Regions from separate parts of the Priestia sp. JV24 genome, predicted to be linked through region 1. Evidence: predicted binding sites of a transcription regulator. Region 1 holds the regulator's gene; the other holds the start of a gene.

What was found. Region 1 encodes Rex, which represses fermentation and respiration genes when NADH is low (regulators of the CRP and FNR family bind a similar motif). Its sites were predicted from a motif close to TTGTGAAATATTTCACAA; they were not measured.
Region 2: OK414_RS27175 (cytochrome ubiquinol oxidase subunit I) is a predicted target of Rex. The motif match lies at 1,991-2,008, and genes of this name have one in related genera.

Annotation. Positions count from the first base shown of each region.
Region 1 is NZ_JAPCIN010000005.1:3,982-7,410, reverse strand. It holds gene OK414_RS01090 (YdiK family protein) at 1-148, shown strand, start outside; gene tatC (twin-arginine translocase subunit TatC) at 174-929, opposite strand; gene tatA (twin-arginine translocase TatA/TatE family subunit) at 945-1,130, opposite strand; gene OK414_RS01075 (redox-sensing transcriptional repressor Rex) at 1,184-1,822, opposite strand; gene OK414_RS01070 (ABC-F family ATP-binding cassette domain-containing protein) at 2,281-3,429, shown strand, end outside.
Region 2 is NZ_JAPCIN010000024.1:306,633-310,061, reverse strand. It holds gene OK414_RS27190 (LacI family DNA-binding transcriptional regulator) at 1-410, shown strand, start outside; gene OK414_RS27185 (threonine/serine exporter family protein) at 555-1,316, shown strand; gene OK414_RS27180 (threonine/serine exporter family protein) at 1,331-1,786, shown strand; gene OK414_RS27175 (cytochrome ubiquinol oxidase subunit I) at 2,088-3,429, shown strand, end outside.

The DNA of each region.
Region 1 (3,429 bases):
TCAGGAAACCGTGTGGAACTTCCCTACGATCTTATTTGCACTCGTAGCCGCATTCGATTTCAGATTTGCGGTTCGCATTTTTATCTTGCACTATAAAATTAAAAAGTTGCAGCAGCAATATAAAAATCAAGATGATTCATCTAAATAAAAAAACCACTGTTTCAGTGGTTTTTTTACATACTAACATCTTCTCTTTCTTGCTCTGCCCTTGCCTTTAACACTTTGCGATACGAAATGCGGGAAATAATGATGCTGATTTCATACAAAATTAAGAGCGGCACTGTCACCATCATGTGCGAGAGCAATTCCGGTGGTGTAATCAGTGCGGCAATAACTAGCAGTACGAAATAGGCATACTTTCGAATTTGAGATAAAAACATAGGCGTTATAATTCCTAATCGCGTCAAAAACATGACGACGACAGGAAGCTGAAACAACAGGCCAAAAGGCAGTGTGAGCTGCATTAAAAAAGAAAAGTATTCATTAATGCCAATCACTTGGTTTACATTCAGCTCATCGGAAACCCGCGTCATAAAATCGACGACAAATGGAAACAACACAAAATAAGAAAAAGAGACACCGCCGATAAAGAGAAAAATGGAAACAGGAATATATCCAAGCGTTACCTTACGCTCTTTTTCATATAAACCAGGACTAACAAATGCCCAAAGTTGATACAGTGCAACAGGAGCTGCAAGTACACAGCCGATAATAACAGCAAACTGCATATAAATCTTAACTGGATCTGTTAGCCTAAATGCATTCATCGTTAAATTTTTTGCCTCATCAGCATGCTGTAAATAGACAATAACCTTATCCGCTATAAAAAAGCCGCCAATTGTGGCAATGACAAAGAAAAATAAAACAATTAAAATGCGTTTTCGCAGCTCTCCTATATGATCATATATTGACATTTCTTGTTCGGTCATACTATGATCACCCTTTTACTCTTTGTCATCTACTTGACGCTGTTTATCTTTTTCACGATCTTCTGATGCACCGCTAGCGGCATGCTTAAACTCTCTAAGCGTTTGCCCGACTGATCTTCCTAGCTCCGGTAACCGTTTCGGTCCAAAAATAAGCAGTGCTACAATCGCAATAATAATCCAACTACCTGCTCCAATCCCCATATTCCCACTCTCCTTATTAATTTAGACTTAAGGAAATCGTAACACAGTCCATCTTATTCAACAGGATAATTTTTCAAAAAGTAGACAAGCGACTGTAATTCTACAGCCAGATCAATATGATGCAGTCGAATCTCATCCGGTACGTTTAAGCGTGCAGGAGTGAAGTTTAAAATCCCTTTAATTCCGCAATTCACTAAACGATCGGTAATTTGCTGAGCCACAGTGGCAGGAACGGTTAAAATCGCCACTGAGATATCATCACTCATATAATCTTCCAATTGGTCAAGGTGATAAACCGGCACGTCGCCTACTTTTGTACCGACTTTATCTTCTATCACATCAAAAGCGCACTCAATTTTGGTGTTATTATTTTTAATAAAATTATAATTTAAAAAGGCCGTTCCCAGATTCCCTACGCCAATCAGTGCTACTTTCGTTACTTCATCTTGGTCTAACGTTTTACGGAAAAATGTAAGTAAATAATTTACATTGTAGCCGTATCCCTTTTTCCCTAATGCTCCAAAGTAAGAAAAATCCCGACGAATAGTAGCAGAATCAACTTTCACTGCCTCACTTAACTCCGCTGACGAAACACGCTGTTTACCAGAAGCATGCAAGTTTTTTAAAAAACGATAATAAAGCGGCAATCGTTTAGCCGTTGCTTGTGGTATTTTTAATTGTTCAGTGTTCACGTTGTACCCCCTCAGTTCATGTATGTCATTACTAACATTTTCAAGTCATATTGCATTACCTTTCACAAAGCCTCAACCGCTCCGAGGTAGCGCTTCCAATTCTCTCTCTTTTCTCTTGTTTTATATATACTCCGCTTCATACCCCGACTCCTTTTGGCTATCCAGCACTACTTAAAGTCGGTAGTTAGAACGAAGCAATTAGCCCTTCAAAGGATCCGTTTGTTAGTCATGACGGGTTTTCTACATCCATCATATATAAGTTCAGAGATGCACTTATCTCTTATTTTAACATAGTATCCTGTATAAAATGTGCAGGTAAAATCATTTTATTTCATGAATCAAAACATTCGCTTCATCATTTGTCCTTGTCCCTCTACAAATTACAAACGCTTGTAGGAAGAACTTGTAGTTGAAAATATGTTAAAATACACTATGGATATACTACTAGAGGTGAAAAAATGATTATTCTACAATTGAACGGTATTACAAAATACTATGGGGCAGAACCCATTTTATCGAATATAAAGTTAGAAGTACAATCAAAAGACCGCATTGCCCTAGTGGGACGAAACGGTGCTGGTAAATCAACTTTATTAAAAATTATTGCTGAGCAGCTTTCTTATGACAGCGGAGAAATTATTAAACCTAAAGGTGTTTCCATTGATTATATGGGACAAGATACAGTTCTTGAGTCAACACTCTCCATATGGGAAGAAATGATGACGGTCTTTGCTCCATTAAAGAAGATGGAAAAAGAATTACGTACGCTTGAAACGAAGATGGGCGATCCAGACATTTTTAATGATTCAGTTCAATACGAAAAACTAACCAAAGAGTACGATCAGCTTCAAGTAACGTTCAAAGATTTAGGCGGCTATCAATATGAAGCGGATACACGATCTATTCTTCACGGTTTCCGTTTTTCAAACTTTGACTATAGCACCCCTATTTCTTCCTTGAGCGGTGGACAAAAAACGCGCTTGGCTCTTGCAAAACTGCTTTTAACAAAGCCAGACTTGCTTATTCTGGATGAGCCTACCAACCACTTAGATATTGAAACTTTAGCATGGCTGGAACAGTTTCTGCAAGGGTATGAAGGAGCTATTTTAATTGTTTCACACGATCGTTACTTCCTTGATAAAGTCGTAAATCAAGTGTATGAAGTCACAAAAAAAACAACGGTCAAGTACACGGGCAACTACTCTAAATACCTTGTACAAAAAGCAGAGCGATATGAAAAAGAGTTGCGTCAGTACGAAAAGCAGCAAGATGAAGTCGCAAAACTGAATGATTTTATTCAGCGAAATATCGCCCGCGCATCGACTACAAAACGTGCGCAAAGCAGACGGAAACAGCTCGATCGAATAGAGTTAATAAATCGACCTAACGAAGGCGAAAAATCAGCTAGTTTTTCGTTTGAAATTGAGCGTCAAAGCGGAAATGAAGTCTTAAATCTCGAAAACGTGTCTATCGGATATGATGAACACAAATACGTCGTCCAAGAGGCAAACCTTCGGATTAAAAAAGGTGAAAGCCTTGCATTGGTTGGCCCTAATGGAGTTGGGAAATCTACGTTATTAAAAGGTATTGTGGATAAACTAAGCTTC
Region 2 (3,429 bases), on a different contig from region 1:
TGTCTCTTTTTTATCAGTATGTACCGTCAGCAAACGCAAAGTTTGTGAAAGAAGATATGAATAACTCAGATGAACTATATCAGTTTATAAATGAGCTAGCTCATCATCCAGAGCCTCCAACTGCGCTTATTTGTGCTACGGATTACATCGCTCTGAAAGTGATACACTGTGCGTGGCAAAATGGGCTTCACGTTCCATCAGATTTGTCTGTTATAGGGTTTGATGATATTACTGAAGCTAGTGAAGCGCATCCTCCACTAACAACTATCCGTCAACCGATGGAAAAAATGGCTGAAAAAGCAGTAAACCTCTTACTTCAGCAAATTCAGGATCAGCAAGAAATAGATCAGATACAGTATAAAATGGCACCTATATTAGTAGAGCGCGAGACCACAAAACGTATGAATTGATAAGGAATGTATATACTATTCCTGAAAGTGTGAGACAAAAAGTCCACACTTTTTTACATTAACCATTGCGTCCACTTCCCTCTTTCTTATACACTGTATGCTGTAGGGGGAAAAACCAAGCTTTAATATGTTTGGAGCGATTTGATGACACAACAAAAATTAGATAAATATGAAATTATGGACGTTAGCTTACTAGCAGGTAAAATTATGTTAGAAAGCGGGGCAGAAACGTATCGAGTAGAAGACACAATGATGCGGATTGCAGCGTCTTACGGTATAAAAAAATCCCACAGCTATGTGACGCCAACAGGGATTATGTTTTCACTTGAAACGAAAGAACCGACGAAAACGAAGTTAATTCGTATTTCCGAACGAACGACAGATTTAAAAAAAGTAACCATGGTAAATAGCGTCTCAAGAACAATCAGTCAAGGAAACATCTCCTTGGAGGAAGCGTATGAAATGCTACAAGAAATTGAAGCAACAAACGTAGCTTTTCCACTATGGGTTCAACTTGCAGCTGCATCCATTTCTAGCGGATGCTTTTTAATCATGTTTCAAGGTTTATGGACGGACTTTATTCCAGCTATGTTTTCAGGAGGTCTCGGATTTTTAACCGTGGTGTATTTCCACCGCCTTATTCCGATTCGCTTTTTTGCTGAGTTTACCGCTTCGTTAGTTATTGGACTTTTATCAGCTCTTTTAGTCGCTTCAGGAGTAGGCACGCAAATTGATAAAATTATTATTGGATCCGTTATGCCACTCGTTCCTGGCTTATCCATTACCAATGCAGTGCGAGATTTAATGGCGGGACATTTACTGTCTGGATTATCAAAAGGAGCAGAAGCGTTTCTGACGGCATTCGCTATCGGTGCAGGTATTGCCATTGTATTTACACTTCTATAGAAGGGAGGCATCATATGCATATCGTAGAGCAGATAATTACAAGTTTTATTGCTTCAGCAGCATTTGGGATCATCTTTAATGTTCCACGTGAATCATTATTAAAAAGTGGCTTTGTCGGAATGATTGGCTGGCTCATTTACTATTTGCTAACGTTCTATGGCGTAGATGAAATTCCAAGCACAGTTGCATCGGCCTTCTTTATTGCTATTATTAGTCAAATTTACGCAAAAATTTATCGAACGCCGATCATTATTTTCACCGTAGCAGGTATTATTCCGCTAGTTCCGGGAGGAACAGCATACGATGCCATGCGTAACTTTGTAGAAAATAACTATAATGAAGCGATTAGTCTTGCAGCAAAAGCCTTTATGATTTCAGGTTCAATTGCCATTGGTATTGTGTTTTCTGAAGTCATCAACCAAATCATTCGTCAGTCTAAATTAAATGCCAAAGCAAAATATCGACCATAGAGAAGCAAGCTCAAATCAGAGCGTGCTTTTTTTATGAGAAAAATAAAGAGATCCTTCACTTTTTTGTCACAAGAAAGTCACGTTTTAGTCTAAAAACGTTCAAAAAATGCACGTGCACAGCTAAAAAAATAGACTATACTATGTAAATAGAAAGAGAGATATTACATATGTATGTGAAACATTGAGCATATCTCTCGAATTATTATGCTCAATGTTTCACAATGTAAGTAAAAGATGCTCAGAAATGAGCAAAGTATCTATGGAAATGATGAATGTTCTTATATATGAAAGGAGAAAGAAGATGGATACAGTTATACTATCACGTATTCAATTTGCATCAACGACGCTGTTTCATTTTATCTTTGTACCGCTATCTATCGGTCTTGTCTTTTTAGTAGCGATCATGGAAACGATGTACGTAGTAAAAAAAGATGAAGAGTATAAAAAGATGGCAAAGTTTTGGGGGCACTTATTCCTGATTAACTTTGCTGTCGGAGTCGTAACAGGTATTTTACAAGAATTTCAGTTTGGCATGAACTGGTCAGAGTACTCAAGGTTTGTAGGAGATGTATTCGGTGCGCCGCTTGCTATTGAAGCACTGCTCGCGTTTTTTATGGAGTCCACTTTCCTTGGACTGTGGATTTTCGGGTGGGATCGTTTACCTAAATGGCTGCACTGTCTATGTATTTGGCTTGTTAGTCTAGGTACTATTTTTTCGGCGTTCTTTATTTTAACGGCTAATTCTTTTATGCAGCATCCGGTTGGAATGGAGCTGAATAATGGCCGTTTAGAAATGAATGACTTCTTTAAATTGCTAACAAACGGCCAGCTGTGGGTTGAATTCCCTCATACCATTTTAGGTTCGTTTGCAACAGGCGCCTTTTTTATCACGGGTGTCAGTGCCATTATGCTCTTGAAGAAAAAACATTTGGCTTTTGCCAAAAAATCATTTCAAGTTGCCATTATTGTAGGGTTAGTTTCAGGTGTAGGAATTGCATTATCTGGTCATGAACAGGCTGGATACTTAGTTAAAACACAGCCGATGAAAATGGCCGCAAGTGAAGGATTATGGGAAAACAGCGGAAGTCCAGGCGCTTGGACGGTGACAGCAAATATTCACCCCGATGAAAAGAAAAATACGGGGGAAATCAAAATACCTTATTTATTAAGCTTCTTATCATACGGGAAATTTTCAGGTTCCGTTCCTGGGATGAACGAGCTGCAGGAGCGGTATACGGCGAAATATGGAGCAGGAAATTATATTCCACCCGTTCGGACAACATTTTGGAGTTTCCGCATTATGGCTGGTCTAGGTGGCGTATTATGTGCATTAGGCATTTGGGGCACGTACTTGCTTTCTCGTAAAAAACTTCAAGAAAGCAAACTATTTTTACGTATTATGACGATTGCCATTGCCTTTCCGTTCCTGGGAAGCTCAGCAGGTTGGATTATGACAGAGATTGGCCGTCAGCCTTGGGTTGTATTTGGCTATATGAAAACGGAAGATGCCGTGTCTCCTGGTGTAACAGCAGGTGAATTGCTGTTTTCTATTATCTCGTTTTCGTTCTTTTATTTAATTTTAGCTGTGATTATGGTGTTCTTGTTCGTTAAAGAAATTAAAAAAGGTCCAGATCATGATCACG